DNA from 3 places in the Bacillus sp. N6 genome. Region 1 is predicted to be linked to each of the others. Evidence: riboswitches for the same ligand, from Rfam matches in the RefSeq annotation. Region 1 holds a riboswitch; each other region holds the start of a gene.
What was found. Region 1 has a riboswitch for S-adenosylmethionine ahead of ACUXVC_RS07275 (Na+/H+ antiporter NhaC family protein). Riboswitches for the same ligand answer to the same signal wherever they lie in the genome.
Positions count from the first base shown of each region.

Region 2: another riboswitch for S-adenosylmethionine. It lies ahead of ACUXVC_RS21435 (bifunctional homocysteine S-methyltransferase/methylenetetrahydrofolate reductase); the one in region 1 lies ahead of ACUXVC_RS07275 (Na+/H+ antiporter NhaC family protein).
Region 3: another riboswitch for S-adenosylmethionine. It lies ahead of ACUXVC_RS01805 (methionine ABC transporter ATP-binding protein); the one in region 1 lies ahead of ACUXVC_RS07275 (Na+/H+ antiporter NhaC family protein).

Region 1 covers NZ_CM127843.1:1,391,370-1,397,270, reverse strand. Annotated here, with positions in the region: gene ACUXVC_RS07280 (lmo0954 family membrane protein) at 1-284, opposite strand, end outside; gene ACUXVC_RS07275 (Na+/H+ antiporter NhaC family protein) at 467-1,783, opposite strand; SAM riboswitch class I at 1,878-1,983, opposite strand; gene ACUXVC_RS07270 (DUF402 domain-containing protein) at 2,104-2,622, opposite strand; gene gltP (glutamate/aspartate:proton symporter GltP) at 2,691-3,965, opposite strand; gene ACUXVC_RS07260 (murein hydrolase activator EnvC family protein) at 4,461-5,735, shown strand; gene ACUXVC_RS07255 (hypothetical protein) at 5,837-5,901, shown strand, end outside.
Region 2 covers NZ_CM127843.1:4,163,904-4,169,804, reverse strand. Annotated here, with positions in the region: gene metC (cystathionine beta-lyase) at 30-1,193, opposite strand; gene metI (cystathionine gamma-synthase/O-acetylhomoserine thiolyase) at 1,190-2,302, opposite strand; SAM riboswitch class I at 2,397-2,507, opposite strand; SAM riboswitch class I at 2,711-2,820, shown strand; gene ACUXVC_RS21435 (bifunctional homocysteine S-methyltransferase/methylenetetrahydrofolate reductase) at 2,891-4,723, shown strand; gene metH (methionine synthase) at 4,723-5,901, shown strand, end outside.
Region 3 covers NZ_CM127843.1:333,258-339,158, forward strand. Annotated here, with positions in the region: gene ACUXVC_RS01795 (acyltransferase) at 33-1,181, shown strand; gene ACUXVC_RS01800 (cysteine hydrolase family protein) at 1,281-1,838, opposite strand; SAM riboswitch class I at 2,081-2,186, shown strand; gene ACUXVC_RS01805 (methionine ABC transporter ATP-binding protein) at 2,310-3,329, shown strand; gene ACUXVC_RS01810 (methionine ABC transporter permease) at 3,319-3,984, shown strand; gene ACUXVC_RS01815 (MetQ/NlpA family ABC transporter substrate-binding protein) at 4,006-4,860, shown strand; gene ACUXVC_RS01820 (YiaA/YiaB family inner membrane protein) at 5,230-5,466, shown strand; gene gatC (Asp-tRNA(Asn)/Glu-tRNA(Gln) amidotransferase subunit GatC) at 5,608-5,898, shown strand.

The DNA.
Region 1 (5,901 bases):
ACAACTACATCTTTTTCTTTTTTCCACTCACGGTATCCGTAGTATAAAACCACTAAAGCAGCGATACCGATTAATGCTGGTGAATGAGAAAGCGCAATGGATAAACCGATTAAACCAACAATACCCCAAGCTAACTTTCCAAAAAATGACTTAGCTCGCACAAATGATTTATAGCTCCAATATACAACTCCTGCTCCGATTGCGAATCCTACAATACCAGCAAGACTACCAAGAGCAATTAAAGCCAAAATACCGGCTGCGATAAACGCTAGAAATTGTTTCATCTTGTGCTTGCCTCCCTTCGATTTGATACTCTTATCTTAACTATTTTTTCATCTTTCCATAACGAGCTTAAGAACCGTTTTTAACTCAGACTTAAGACCGAGTCATATTCAGCCCTTTACGCAAAAAAACGTGCAGAGTTTATTCTCTGCACGTTTTTTTAATTACTAACATTCATATTAAATTAAGCTGTTTTATGATACTCTTTTTTCTCAGCTACTTTCGAAAATCTTGGAAATCCAATTAAAATAGAAACAATCCCACATACTCCAACTAAGATTGGATAAAATGCATATGGCAACAATTCAACCGGAGATAACGCTGCAAATCCTGCTGCCGTTAACATTTGGGCACCGTACGGAATTAATCCTTGTACACAACATGAGAAAAGATCTAATACACTCGCTGATTTACGAGGGTCTATTTCATATTGATCTGCAATATTTTTTGCAAGCGGGCCTGTAAAGATAATCGAAATCGTATTATTCGCTGTACACATATTCGTCATACTTACTAAACCAGCAATACCAAATTCTGCACCTTTTTTCGAACGAATATTACGTGTTAATACATTCATTAAATATTGAATACCACCATTATATTGGATTAATTCAACCATACCGCCAATTAATATAGCAAGTAATACTAACTCCATCATACCGCCCATTCCAGTCGTTACACTTTTAAAGAAACTTTCTAACGTGTAACTTCCATCTATAAGACCGATAACACCAGATAATACAGTTCCACCAGTTAATACAATAAGTACATTCCAGCCAAGTAGCGCTGTAATAAGTACTCCTGCGTACGGTAAAATCTTTATCCAATCAAAGCTATGTGCTTTAATTTGCGTGTCACTTCCTGAAGTAACTATTACTAATAGTACAATTGTAATAATAGCCGCTGGTAACACAATTAAAAAATTCGTTTTAAACTTATCTTTCATTTCTGTTCCTTGTGAACGAACAGCTGCGATTGTTGTATCTGAAATAAATGATAAATTATCACCAAACATCGCTCCCCCAACAACAGTAGCCATTGCAAGCGCAATTGAGATATCAGTTTGACCACTAATACCTACAGCAATCGGCGCTAATGCTGCAATTGTTCCCATTGAAGTTCCCATTGCTAATGAAATAAATGCACCAATAACAAAGATTCCAGCTACGATAAATCCTGGCGGTAAAATAGTTAACGCTAAATTAACAGTTGAGTCTACTCCGCCCATTCCTTTAGCCGTTTCAGAAAATGCACCTGCAAGCACAAAAATTAATACCATAATCATAATATCCGGATTTCCTGCACCTTTAGCGAACCGCTCGACTTTCACATTAAAACTTTCTTTACGATTCATCACTAAAGCGACTCCTACAGCAATTGAAATTGCTACAAGTATCGGCAATTTATAGAAATCACCTGTAATAATTCCAGAACCAATAAATAGCGCCAAAAATATCCCAAGTGGTAATAAAGCTAAACCATTTCCTCTCGTTTCTTTCAAAGTACCATCTCTCCCTAGTTTCAACCTTTTTCTAATGAATAACAAAAGACCTCTTCCGATGAGAAGAGGTCTTATACATCTATAAGAAACGCTCTTCTCATCTTTCAAGCACATGCTTGCTGGATTTGGCACAGCACTCTGAAATCGAGTCCGCTGCCGAGGCATCGTAGGGCCAGTCCCTCCGCCTCTCTTTATAAGAAGGTTTCATATTTATTTTTTAATAATAATTTCTTCCCTAACTTTACTCGCTTACAAAACAAAAGTCAATTATTTTTTGTATAGATTTTTTTGGTAATTATACAAAAATTTGAATACAATAATCATTTTAACTTTTCGATTTCTTCTTCCAATATTGAAATCCAATAAAATTCACTATTTTTTATTGCTGCTAATATCCATTTCGTAGTGTACCAAGCTAACTCATACTCTTCCTTCGTGACATCGCCACTTTTATAAGCATCCTCTAGCTCCTCTTCATCTAATACATACACCTTACCGCTAGGTAATAATACTACATCTAAATATAAATCATCAAAATACGGTAAACCACGATCGTCTATTTCATATTCTTTCGTCACATCAATATAATATTGCACTAAATTGTGCCTATCATCTAACATAGCTGTAATCGCAAAGTTCTTTCCATTAATGAAATATTGAACCCACGTATACCCATCACTTGCAATACAAATTTCTTTACCATCATATTCTTTACAACTAGGATCTCTCACCTTTTTTATATCCAGTATTCCGAGCATTCCCTCTTCCACTTGCTTAAGCCTATAACTCTTTTCTATTAGTCTTTTCCACGAAGAACCGTCACCATATTTACGTTTCATTATGTATACTCCTCTTCTATATACAGAAAAGCTCCCACATATTATGTGAGAGCTTGTTCATATTATAATTAAGCAGCTTGACCCTTTTCAGAAATCTCTTTTAAATAAGCTTGTCCTTTTTCAGCGTCATATTGACCTTCCCACTTAGACATAACTACAGCTGCTAAAGAGTTTCCTACAACGTTAACTGCTGTACGAGCCATATCTAAAATACGGTCAATACCAGCAATGAACGCTAAACCTTCAGGTGGAATACCTACTGTACCAAGTGTCGCTAATAATACAACGAATGATACGCCCGGTACACCTGCGATACCTTTTGATGTAACCATTAATACAAGTAATAATGTAATTTGTTGTGTAATAGATAAATCAATACCGTACATTTGCGCCAAGAAAATAGCCGCAATTGCTTGATATAAAGTTGATCCATCTAAGTTAAATGAATAACCTGTCGGAATAACGAAAGATGTAATTGCTTTCGGACAACCGAATTTCTCCATTTTCTCCATGATTTTTGGTAAAACTGTTTCTGAGCTTGCTGTAGAATACGCTAAGATCAGCTCGTCTTTTAAAATCTTAAAGAATTGGAAAATGTTAATTCCAAATATTTTCGCTGTAAGTCCTAAGACAACTACGACGAAGAAGATCATTGCCCCATATACGACAATTAGCAATTTCCCTAATGGAATTAATGAAGCAAGACCAAATGTAGAAACTGTAACACCAATTAGTGCAAACACACCAAATGGTGCAAATTTCATAACTTGGTTTGTTACATAAAACATTGCGTCAGCTACACCTTGGAAAAATTGAAGAACTGGTCTTCCTCTTTCACCAATTGCTGCTACACCTAAACCAAATAGTACAGAGAAGAAGATAATAGCAAGCATATCTCCGTCAGCCAATGACTTCATAATGTTTGTTGGAACAATATTTACAAACGTATCTGCAAATGAATGACTTTGTACTTGCTCTGTCGTATGTGTATATTTCGAAATATCTGTCTTTGTTAACTGCTCCATATTTACGCCTTTTCCTGGTTGGAAAATATTCGCTATTAATAGACCAACAATAATTGCAATTGTTGTAATAATTTCAAAGTAAATAATTGTTTTTCCGCCTAGTCGACCTAGTTTTTTTACATCGCCAACACCAGCAACCCCAACAACAATACTTGCTACAACAATCGGTACAACGATCATTTTAATTAATCGGATGAAAATATCACCAATTGGTTGTAAGTACTTCACAACAGCTGGATTATCAAAGAAAATCGCCCCAACCGCAATACCAAGCGCAAGCCCTATTAATATTTGCCATGCAAGTCCTATTCTTTTCATATTTGTTGTAACCCCCTCTTCGATGTGTCACTCTATCTCTCATTCTATCTCTATAAAACTAAGAAATTAAGAGTATTACATATTATTCGACAATTCACTACATTTTGTCCCTGTTAAAAATCATAAATCAAAATTTAAAATCTGACAACAAAATAACTTTGCCCGAATGCAAATAATTTTCTTGACAAAAAATAAACCCATGTTAGAAAACCTCACATGAGAACGATTCCTTACTAGTGTTTTATTAGCTTTCTAAGTACTATTTCACCCCATAAAAACTATTACTTTCCTCCTGTATTTTACAGATTAATCCCAAAATATACCTTTATTACAGCCATAAATAAAATGTAAGTACTATGACAATTAAAGTTGAAAAATGATAAATTCCGACAAAACTTAGCAATTTTATAAAGTTTTCTTTACATTATGATTACAACGATAGACACTCTTCTTCTTATGATATATAACATTCATAGGGAAAGGAGTCAGACAACTATGAAAAAGAAATTTGCAGCGTTTAGTGTTTTAGCAGCAGGAACGATTTTTGCTTCCCCGTTACTTTCACCCGTATACGCTGAAACAAATCAAGATAAATTATCTAACATTCAATCTGAATTAGAAGGCAAACAAAGTGACTTACAAAATAAATCAGTCGAGAAAGAACAAATAGAAAAAGAAATTCAAGAATTACAGAAGAAAATCGATGAATTAACTACTTCTATTAATAAAAACGAGGCTGAATTAAACGATACAAAAAAAGAAATTAGCAAAACACAACAAGTAATTACTGACAAAAAGAAACATATAGAACAATTACAAACAAACATAGATACACGTCAGGAAGTTATTAAACAACGATTACAATCTATGCAAGAAAAACCGCGTACAAATATCATTACAGAAGTATTAACAAACTCTACAAACATTGCTGATCTTGTTGATAATATGTACTCCGTAAGTTTAATATTAAACAACGATACAGATATTGTAAAAAAACAAACATCTGATCAAAATGCTGTAACTACAGAAAAAGAAGCTGTTGAGAAAAAAGAACAACAACTGAAAGAATCTGAGCAAAAACTAGAACAAAAACAACAAGAATTACAAAATAACCAACAGCAGCAACAGACTCTTATTAACGATCTACATACGAAAGTAGCAAAAGTAGATTCAGAGATTGAAGGATTAGAAGAATCCAAAGGCATTTTAGAAAATCAACGTCAAGCTGTGCAAAAAGCAATTGAAGAAGAAAAACGGGCCGAAGAAGCTCGTAAAGCGGAAGAAGCTCGCCAGGCAGAAGAGGCTCGCAAACAACAAGCTACTAAATCTGCTCAAGCAACTCAAGCAGCTCCAACACCACATGATACAAACATCGGTGGCTTTATCAAACCAGCAGCTGGATCAAAAACTTCCGGATTTGGTGTACGTTCTTTAGATAACCATAAAGGAATTGACATCGCCGCTTCGGGAACGGTTCCAATTATCGCTGCTGCAGATGGCGTTGTTATTCGCTCAGAATTATCATCTAGTTACGGAAACGTAGTGTATTTATCTCACCGTATAAACGGAAAAACATATACGACAGTATATGCTCATATGAATAGCCGTTCTGTATCGAATGGACAAACTGTAAAACAAGGCGATCAGCTTGGATTTATGGGGAACACGGGCCAATCATACGGACAACATTTACACTTCGAACTTCATCTTGGAGAATGGAATGTCGGCAAGACAAACGCAGTCGACCCATCTCCTTATATCGGATTATAAAAAACCTCGGTACCTACCGAGGTTTTTTATTTACACTTCACACAATATAGGCATTCTACATAGACTATAACTAAATGCCTATAGTTTACGAGGTGATCAATATGAATACGCAATTACAACAAAAAATAGAAGAAGCTAGAGCGACATTTATCGGCCGGATATTTAC
Region 2 (5,901 bases), 2.6 Mb from region 1:
AAAACCTATTCTCATATCTTCTTTTTTCTCTATGCATTTACAGGTTCTTCTACATAAGAAAGGGCATCTTCAAAATCGGATATTAAATCGTTAACATTTTCAAGACCGACTGATAACCGAAGTAATGAATTAGAGATTCCTCTTTCATCACGAGCTTCTTGCGACAGTGCTGCATGTGACATTTTTGCTGGATAAGAAAGAATTGACTCTACAGCTCCTAAACTAACTGCAAAAACAGGTAATTTTACTTTTGATAAAAATTGGCGGAGTGCATCTTCTGACTGCAAAGTAAATGATAAGACTGCTCCAGCTGATGTTGCTTGAGATTGTTGAATATCAAATCCGAGATGTGTTTGTAATCCCGGATAATAGACATTTTGTACTTTAGCGTGCTCTTGTAAATAATGTGCAATTTTATTGGCATTTTTAGCTGAATGCTCGAGGCGTACATGTAATGTTTTTAGACCGCGAAGTACGAGAGAACAATCTTGAGGTCCTAAAATAGCACCGAATGCATTTTGTAAAAATCCAAGTTTTTGAGCGAGTTCTGCATCTTTTACTACTGCTAATCCGGCAGTAACATCACTATGCCCAGCAATAAATTTTGTGGCACTATGAAGAACAACATCAGCTCCAAGTTCAAGTGGTTTTTGGAATAGTGGTGTCAAAAATGTATTATCAACAAAAGTAAGAGCCCCAATAGATTTTGCAAGTTTAGAAACCTCGCGAATATCTGTCACCTTTAAAAGTGGATTAGAAGGTGTTTCTACATAAAAGAGCTTTGTATTTGGTTTAATGCTTTGTTTTATTTCTTCTAAATTGGTCATATCAACAAATGTATGTGAAACACCGTAACGGGAGAGTACCTCAGTTATCCCTCGGTAAGTTCCTCCGTATACATCTTCTGAAATGAGTACGTGATCACCTTGTGAAAGAAGGAGGAATGCAGTGGAAATCGCTGCAATGCCTGATGCAAAGGCGAATCCCTTTGTTCCACCTTCTAATAAAGCAATGATATCTTCAAGAGCTTCACGAGTTGGATTTCCTGACCTGCTATAGTCATATTTTCCGAACGTATCTACATCAAACTGGTGAAAAGTTGATGTGTTATAGATAGGAACGTTCACAGCTCCTGTTTGCGAGTCATGTTTATATTGGTTGTGTAGTAAGAGTGTATCTATAGAATAACTCATATTCTTACACCTTCTTTTACAAGTGTAATGGCTTGCTTTAAGTCTTGAATTAAATCGTTACTATTTTCAATGCCAACGGAGAATCGAAGAAGACGATTACATACACCGTTTGCTGTTCTAATTTCTTCAGGAATATCAGCATGTGTTTGCGTTGCTGGATAAGTCATTAAACTTTCTACACCACCAAGACTTTCGGCAAATGTAATTAAGGATAAAGATTGTAAGAATGGATTAATCCAAGCTTCATCTTTAAGGCGAAATGAAATCATGCCGCCTCTTCCAGGATAAAATACATCTGTCACCCCGTCTTCATCATTTAAATATGCAACAACTGCTTTCGCATTTTCTTCATGCTGTCTCATGCGAAGCGCTAACGTTTTCATACCGCGAATTAATAACCATGAGTCAAATGGGCTTAAAACTGCACCTGATGCATTATGATAATGAGCGATTTCTTCACAAAGTTCCTTTCCTTTTGCAACGACAAGTCCGCTTAGTACATCGTTATGTCCCCCTAAATATTTCGTTGCGCTGTGAAGTACAATGTCAGCACCTTCTGTTAATGGTTGCTGTATATAAGGTGTGTAGAATGTGTTGTCTACAATAAGAAGTAGTCCGTGCCTTTTCGCTACAGTTGCGACTGCAGCAATATCAGTAACTTGCATTAATGGATTAGTTGGAGTTTCTATGAAAATAGCCTTCGTTTCAGTTGTGATAGCTTGCTCAATTTGTTTAATAGACTGTGTATTTACGTATCTACATCGAACATTCCACTTTTTTTCATGTTCAGAAAATAATCGATACGTTCCACCGTATAAATCTTCAGATACAATAAGTTCGTCTCCAGAGCGGAATAGAGAAAGGACGAGGAGAACAGCCGCCATCCCTGAACTACAGGCATAACCTTGTTCGCCATATTCTAAGTCTGCGATTGCCTGTTCTAAAAGACCTCGAGTTGGATTGCCAGTTCGTGAATAGTCAAAGCCAGTAGATTTACCAATTCCTTCATGACGATAAGCGGTTGAGAAATAAACTGGTGGATTAACCGTTCCAGTTGTAGTTTCACTGCGATTGCCGATTTGTGCTAGTTTTGTTTCGATTGTTGACATGTGAAAATTCCTCCTTTTTAAATTGAAACATTAAGTGAATATAAAATAAAAAAAGCCTTCTAAGAAGAAGGCTTTCGGTTTGAATAGAGTCTTCTTCTCATCTGTCAAATCTTTCACAATTTGCTGGAATTAGCACCTTATTAACAAAATGTTAATGGTTGCTGAGGCGTCACAGGGCCAGTCCCTCTACCTCTCTAGATAAGAATGTTCGTATGAAATTTTTATTATGTTTTTAACTTTACAACAAAAGATAATTGAATTGCAACTTTATTTTGAAAAATTTTTATTTTTCCGCAAGTGTCATTGACTTTTACTTTTGTGCATGCTAAATTTATTAAAAAATTAACAAACATTGTTAAAAGGGGAACGCATTTCCTTTTAGCTACATAAATAAAATAATAAAGACAACTCTTATTGAGAGCGGTGGAGGGAAAGGCCCTGTGAAACCCGGCAACCTTCAAACGAAATGTTTGAAACGGTGCTAATACCTGCAAAACGAATGTTTTGCATAATAAGAGGAGGAACGATTATGTCCCCCTCTTCAAAGTGAAGAGGGGGTTTTTATATTGATAGAAATGAGGGAGATTCGTGAAATTACTAGATTTATTATCAAAAGGAATTGTAATAGGTGATGGTGCGGTTGGGACGTTATTGCATTCACATGGCTTGCAAAGTAGCTTTGAAGAATTGAATGTATCTGATCCAGACTTAATTATATCGATTCATAAACAATATGTAGCTGCTGGAGCAGATGTAATTCAAACGAATACGTATGGAGCAAATGAGGCGAAATTACGTATGTACGGCTTAGAAAATCAAGTTACAGAAATTAATAGAGCGGCAGTAAAACTGGCGAAAGCATCTGTGACAGATAAAAATGCAATTTTAGGAACAATTGGTGGTATGAAACATATCGGAGCCGTTACAACGACTGATATGGAAAGGGAGTTTATGCTACTTGAACAGGCAGGGGCTTTACTAGAAGAACAGGTTGATGGATTACTATTAGAAACTTTTTACGATGAATTTGAATTACTTCATGCTGTTAAAGTATTGCGTAAGCAAACGAACATTCCAATTGTTGCTCAATTAGCGTTACATGAAGCAGGTACGACTCAAAATGGAAATGATGTCAATGAAATATTAAAGCAACTTATAGATTACGGTGCAAATGTTGTTGGATTAAATTGTCAACTAGGGCCGCTTCATATGACGGAGGCTTTCAAAATGATATCGATTCCGCAAAATGGCTATTTATCAGCATACCCAAATGCAGGTCTCCCGAATTATGTGGAGGGACGTTACGTATATGAGGGAAGCCCAGCTTATTTTGAGGCGATGACGCCGAGATTTATTGAGCAAGGTATTCGGTTATTAGGTGGTTGTTGTGGTACGACTCCAGAACATATTCAAAGTATGAAGCACGCTGTTGCGAATGTTACACCTGTAATAGAAAAAGACACCATTCAAAGGCCGAAAGTTGTTCATACGCATGAGAAACGTTCGAAGGCTCACGTCACTCTAGCAGAGAAAGCGAAAAAACAAACGACAGTTGTAGTGGAATTAGATCCACCGAAAACGTTAGATACACAGCGGTTTTTTGAAGGAGCAAGAGCTTTAAAAAGAGCGGGAGCAGATGCTATTACTCTAGCAGATAATTCATTAGCATCGCCTCGTATTTCTAATATGGCAATGGGTGCGTTATTAACGAAGCATGATATCCCGGTATTGACACATTTAACGTGTAGGGATCATAACGTCATTGGACTACAATCTCATTTGTTAGGTTTATCGGCGTTAGGGATGGAAGAAGTGTTAGCTTTAACTGGTGATCCAGCGCGCGTTGGTGATTTTCCTGGTGCAACTTCTGTATACGATTTGTCCTCTATTGAGCTCATTAAAATGATTAAAGAAATGAACGATGGACGTTCAATTTTAGGGAAATCAATTGGACCGGCGACAAGGTTTTCTGTAGGCGGCGCATTTAATCCTCACGTGAGGCACTTAAAAGCAGCGGTTAAGCGAATGGAACGAAAAATAGATGCTGGAGCGGAATATTTTTTAACTCAGCCAATTTACGATATCGCGTTAATTGAAGAAGTGTATGAAGCGACAAAGCATTTGGAACAACCTATTTTTATTGGAATTATGCCGTTAGTAAGTAAGCGGAATGCAGATTTTCTTCATTTTGAGGTACCGGGTATTACTCTTCCAGAAGAAATAAGAGAGAGAATGGATGGACACGAAACGAAAGAGGCGGCAATTGAGGAAGGGATTCGCATTTCGCAAGAATTGATCGACGCAGCGATGAAATATTTTAATGGTATTTATCTTATTACACCATTTTTAAAATATGAAATTACAGAACATCTTGTTAAATATGTAAGAGAAAAGCAAGAAGTGAAAGAAGGTATTAATTGATGAAGTGTATAGAAGAAAAATTACAAAATAGCATTTTAATATTAGATGGTGCAATGGGAACAATGATTCAGCAAGAGGATTTAACTGCTGAAGATTTCGGAGGAGAAGAGTACGAGGGCTGTAATGAATATTTAGTAGAAACAAGACCAGACGTTATTTTAAAGATTCATAAAGCTTATATTGAAGCTGGAGCGGATATTATTGAAACAAATACATTTGGGGCAACGAATATTGTACTAAGTGATTATGAGCTGTCTCATTTAGATGAAGAACTAAATGAAAAGGCAGCACTTTTGGCGAAGCAAGCTGTTAAAGAAAGCGGTAAGGAAGTATATGTTGCGGGAGCGATGGGACCAACAACGAAAGCAATTAGTGTTACTGGTGGTGTGACTTTTGAAGAATTGATTGAGGCTTATACAAGGCAGGCACGAGGATTATTAAAAGGAGAAGTTGATGTATTACTCGTTGAGACGAGTCAAGATATGCGTAACGTGAAAGCAGCTTATATTGGAATTCAAGTTGCTTTTGAAGAACTGAAAAAAACGGTTCCTATTATGATTTCAGGAACGATTGAGCCAATGGGAACGACTCTGGCTGGGCAAACAATTGAAGCTTTTTATTTATCAGTAGAACATATGAAACCATTATCTGTTGGGTTAAATTGTGCGACTGGTCCGGAGTTTATGAGGGACCATATTCGTTCACTATCTGATTTATCGGAGTGTTACATTTCTTGTTATCCAAATGCAGGTCTTCCTGATGAAGATGGACATTACCATGAGTCTCCATCTTCTCTCGCTGAAAAGGTGAAGCGATTTGCTGAAGAAGGATGGGTTAATATTATCGGTGGTTGTTGTGGCACGACACCAGAACATATAAAAGCAATGAAAGAAGCACTAGCATCTCTTAAGCCTCGTGACCATCATGAGAGAGAAGGACATGGAATTAGTGGATTAGAGGCACTGCAATATGATGAGTCTATGAGACCGTTATTTGTAGGTGAAAGAACGAATGTTATTGGATCACGTAAATTTAAACGATTAGTAGCAGAAGGGAAATTTGAAGAGGCTGCTGAAGTGGCAAGAGCGCAAGTGAAGAAAAATGCTCATATTATTGATATTTGTATGGCAGATCCTGATCGTGATGAAATAGAAGATATGGAGAAATTTTTGACAGAA
Region 3 (5,901 bases), 1.1 Mb from region 1:
GGAAATGTTATGTGGGAAGGGATGATTGTTAGATGAATAAAAAGAATTATGTTGAATATGTTGACGTACTACGTGTATTTTCGATGTTTGCGGTAGTGTTTCTTCATACTGCTGCAGGAAGTTTACGGGGGAATATCGGTTCGGGTACTTGGCATATAACGAATGCACTGACAACTGTATTTAGTACAAGTGTACCTATCTTCTTTATGATTTCTGGTGCGATGTTAATGAGGAGTAGTAAAACGGAATCACTTAAAATAACTTATACAGAACGTTTGCCAAAATTAATTGTGCCATTTATTATATGGTCAACTATTGCTGTGTTATACTTTACGCCAAGGCCGATACAAATAACAAATGTTATTAAGAGTATTTTATACATACCGAATCAAGCAGCGACAGTACATCTTTGGTTTATGTATGCCATTATTCCTTTGTATATTCTTTCTCCTCTTTTAAAGAAAATGGTAGATGCTTTAAGTAAAGAGCTTATAAAGTACATGTTAATTCTTTGGTTTATAGTAAGTTCGCTATTGCCAACAATTGCAGTACTAGTTCCAAATGAATTAAAACCAATATTTACGTTGTATCCTAATTTTGATATGAACTTTTTAGGCGGATATATAGGGTATTTCCTCATAGGTTATTATTTAATGACATATGAGAAGAAGGTATCCAAAAGGTTGTTACTATCCATAATCGTTATAGATACACTTTTAATTATATTGGGTACTTGGTATGCAACGGTTAAAATAGGGGAATACTCTGAGGATTTTAAGGCATACGTTAGAGTATTCGAAGTAATGCTTTCAGGTTCAATCTTCTTATTAGTAAAAGAGTATTTTAGAAATTACTCAATGAATCCGTTTATGTTTAAGTGGATACAAATTTTATCTGCTTTTTCATTTGGTGTGTATTTAATGCATAATTTAGTAGTTGTATATATTGGGAATAGATTGAATATTTGGCCAGCACAATCAATTTGGATGTTATTAGTTGCTTTCATAATAATTACAGTTATAACAATGATAGCAATTATAATTTTTGCAAGTATAAAAATCACATGTTATCCATTAACAGGAATGAGTTTTAAGGAAGCTTCTCGTACATGTAATATTCAATTTTTATGGGGAAATTGGACTCAATCAAAAGATATTAAAAATGATAATGTATCAATGTAAATAATTAGTGAGATTTTTATAAGTATGATATGAATTCCTCAAAATAGGGCATGAATAGATGGTAAATATAATATAGTCGAAAAAAATCCTTTTGAATTTTCAAAAGGATTTTTTTCGTTGGACAAACTCTTTTGTGCTAAGTATTTCCGCATATATATTATTCAAACTTGCTAAAATTGTATTATGAATATAAACAGCTGGTATAGTAGCATTCTTAAAAGAAAGGTCTTTTGTAGCACAAGCATCATGTATAACGGTACATTGAAATCCAAAATCGAATGCAGCCCTTACTGTAGCATCAATACACATATGAGTCATCATCCCGCATACGACGACATGTTCAATGTCTAAACGCTGTAATTGCTCTAGAAGATTAGTTTCTCGGAAGCTATTTGGATAATGTTTGACTATAACTGTTTCTTCTCTAAGTGGACGTACGCTTTCGTGAATATGTACACCTTCTGTATTAGGTAGGAAAAAAGTAGCGTCATCTTTTATAGCTACGTGTTGGATATGAAAAATAGGTTCGCTGTTTGTTCTAAAGTGTTGTAATAACTGATTAGCATATTCGCTTGCTTCTACTGGATTACGCAATTCCATCTTTCCATTTGGAAAATAATCGTTTTGAATATCGACGAGTAAAAGAGCTGTTTTCATATATTTATCTGCCTCCGAGTTTCATATTCAAATAAATTTATTCAATTCGTAGAGAGGATTCTCCTGTTTAAAAATATGAGGAAGAAGAATTTTAAATAACCTTGAAAGTTACTATTTTCTCATGAATTTTCATCTGAAAATTTTAATAAAGGAATAATTAATATTTTTCTAAAAAATGTATTGACTCTTATTATTCTGAGTTCTATAATGAGAATTAATTAAATGACAATTAAATCGATACATTCTTATCCAGAGAGGTGGAGGGACTGGCCCTACGATACCTCAGCAACGGGTTTTTTAATACCGTGCTAACTCCAGCAAGCCATATAAAGGCTTGGAAGATGAGAAGATGTGAACGAGTACATATAAGTGCTCTCCTTCTTATCTTTATGGTTGATAAGAAGGAGAGCACTTTTTATTTTACCTCGAAAGCTCTACTTCAAGTTTTTACAGCATATAGGAGGGGAAAAAATGATTTTTTTTAACAATGTAAGTAAAGTGTATGAATCAGCTGGGCGATCTGTTCATGCGGTGGAGGATGTAACATTATCAGTTGAGAAAGGCGAAATTTTTGGCATTATCGGTTTTAGTGGCGCTGGAAAGAGTACATTATTACGCTTAGTAAATATGTTAGAGAGACCAACGTCAGGAACGATTGCAATAGATGATAAAGATATTACATCATTATCGACGAAAGAATTGCGCAAACTAAGACAAAGAATCGGAATGATTTTTCAAAGCTTTAATTTATTTAATTCAAGAACAGTGTTTGGGAATATTGCTTATCCATTAAAGTTAGCGAAATTGCCAAAGAACGAGATAAAGGAACGAGTGAATGAACTGCTGAAGTTTGTAGGGTTAGAAGATAAAGCAAACTATTATCCAGAACAGCTATCAGGGGGACAAAAACAACGTGTTGGTATTGCTAGAGCACTTGCGACATCGCCAGATATTCTTATATGTGATGAGGCAACATCAGCCTTAGATCCAGAAACGACGACAGAAATTCTAAACTTATTAAAGAAAGTAAATCGAGAATACAATTTAACAATCCTTCTTATTACACATGAAATGCATGTTGTGAAAGAAATTTGTCACCGTGTAGCTGTAATGGAGAAGGGAAAAGTTATTGAAGAAGGAAAACTGTTCGATGTTTTCACGCAACCAAAAACAAAGACGACTCAAAACTTTGTACGTTCTGTTATTAATGATTATTTACCAGAAAGTGTTCTAGCGAAAATTCAAAATGGTGGTCAAATTTATCGTCTAACATTTACTGGTGAGGAGACAGGACAGCCGGTACTATCATATATCGCAAAAAACTATAACGTCGATGTAAATGTACTGTACGGAAATATTATTGAACTTCAAAATGTGCTATTTGGAAATCTGCTTGTAGAATTGCAAGGTGAGCAGAGGGAAATTCAAAAAGCATTACAACATCTAAGACTGCAAGTGCAGCTGAAGGAGGTAGAAGCTCATGCGAGTTGATTGGAGTATATTTTGGCCGCGCATACTAGATGCGACGGGGGATACCCTCTTAATGGTAATTGTAACCCTTATATTCGCTACAATTCTGGGTATACCTCTAGGTTTACTTTTATATGTAACGAGAAAAGGAAACTTTTTAGAAAATAAATGGGTCTTTTCTATTCTTAACATCATAATTAATACAATTCGTCCGGTACCATTCATTATCTTTTTAGTAGCTTTAAGTCCACTAACGAGAAGCGTTATTGGAACGACGATTGGAACAGCAGCAGCAATTTTCCCGATGACGTTAGTCGCATCAATTGGTATTGCTAGAATGGTTGAAACAAATCTTGTTTCCGTTCCGAAAGGAGTAATTGAGGCAGCACAAGCAATGGGCGCCTCGCCAATTAGAATCGTTTTTGAAATCCTTGTACCAGAAGCGTTAGCACCATTAATCTTAGGTGTCACATTTATGACAGTTGGTTTAATTGAATTTTCTGCAGTTGCTGGGCTTGTCGGTGGTGGCGGTCTTGGTGACTTGGCAATGACATATGGTTATCAACGTTTTGATACATCAGTTATGTTTGTAACGGTTGTTTTACTTATTATTCTCGTACAGATAGCTCAAAATTTAGGAAACTACTTTGCGAAAGTCTTGTTACGCAGATCATAAAAAGGAAGAGAGGAAAAGAAAATGAAGAAAATTTTAGCATTTGCATTATCAGCAATTGTAGGCGTCTCAGCATTAAGTGGCTGCTCAAGTGGAGACACGGGTGCAGGAGCGAAAGAAAAAGTAGTTCGCGTCGGTGTAACTGGAACGGATGGAGACGCTTGGGAAATTTTGAAGAAAAAAGCTGAAAAAGAAGGGATTAAGATTAAACTGGTGGAGTTCTCTGATTATACAACTCCAAATAAAGCTTTAGCTGATGGAGATATTGAATTAAACTCATTTCAGCATATTGCTTTCTTAGAGCAATTTAAAAAAGAGCATAAGTTAGATATTACAGCTGTTGGTACAACACAAATTGCGCCAATGGGTTTATACTCTGAAAAATATAAGAAGGCAAATGAAATTCCAGATGGTTCAGAAATTGCAATTCCAAACGATCCAACGAACCAAGCGCGTGCATTAAAACTTCTTGATGCAGCTGGAGTATTAAAGCTTAAAAAAGATTTTGGCTTATTTGGAGATCCAAGCGGCATTGCTGAAAATCCGAAGAAGTTAAAAATCACGCCGGTTATCGCACAGCAAACACCTCGTGTGTTAAAAGATGTAGCGGCATCAGTTATTAATAACGGTGTTGCTGGTCAAGCTGGATTAGATCCAGCGAAGGATCCTATTTTCTTAGAAGATCCAAAGAATGAAAATGCGAAGCCTTATATTAATATTTTCGCAGCTCGTACGAAAGATAAAGATGATCCAACACTGAAAAAAGTAATTGAACTATACCATTCAAAAGAAGTAACAGATGCAATTAAGAAAGAAACAAATGATGGTTCAATTTCAGTTGATCTTTCACTTGAGGAGCTTGAAAAGATCGTAAAATAATGATTGAGTTTAATGGACTAACAGAAGGAACCCCTCCGCTGTTAGTTCGTTCAACATATAAACTTAACAAACGAACCCTAATTCTGTACCTTTCAATTTTGTATAACGTAGAATCCAATGTTTGTTAAGTAGAGTAATGGACCAGGAGTTTTCCTGGTCTTTTTTTATGAATGAAAGTAGCTAGCGAACAGTAAGGTAATCTGAAAAACCAATTGTTTAGATTGTTTTTTCAGATTAGGCAGAAAACTTTCTTTGAAATAGTATTCTTTTATGATAGATTTATAAATATAAAACTAGAATTTACATAAAAATCCATCATGGTAAATATACTTATCTATAATGGGTATACAGCTAACGAGGGGGAGAACGATGAGAAGACGTAATACGCAAGCGTTCACGTTTTTAGCATGGACTTCATTTGTTTGTGCGCTTTCAGGTATGCTAATTGGGATTTATACGTTAGATGAAACGCTTAGTGTAAAAGGATACTATTTAATTGGAACATTATTTTTAACGATGTCTTGTTTTGTATTACAAAAAACAATTCGTGATAATGAAGAAGATAACGAGAGATTTCCGAAAAATAAACCGTTAGATAAAGAGTAGATTGTAAAGAAAGGCATTTGCCTTTCTTTTTTTATGTAAAAATGGCGTAAGTACTCTGTGTTGACTTGCTTGAAGTACTGAAAATTTGGTATCATCAATAGTATTGTAGATTGAACGATATATTATGGAGGTGGCCTAGCCGTGTCAAGAATTTCCGTTGAGAATGTAAAGCACGTAGCACATTTAGCACGTCTTGCAATTACTGATCAAGAAGCAGAAAAATTTCAAAAACAACTAGATGCAATTGTTACATTTGCAGAACAGTTAAATGAATTAGATACAACAGATGTAAAACCAACAACTCATGTATTAACTATGAAAAATGTTATGCGTGAAGATGTACCAGAAAAAGGTTTACCAGTCGAAGAAGTATTAAAAAATGCACCGGATCACAAAGATAATCAAATCCGTGTTCCAGCAGTATTAGAATAGAGG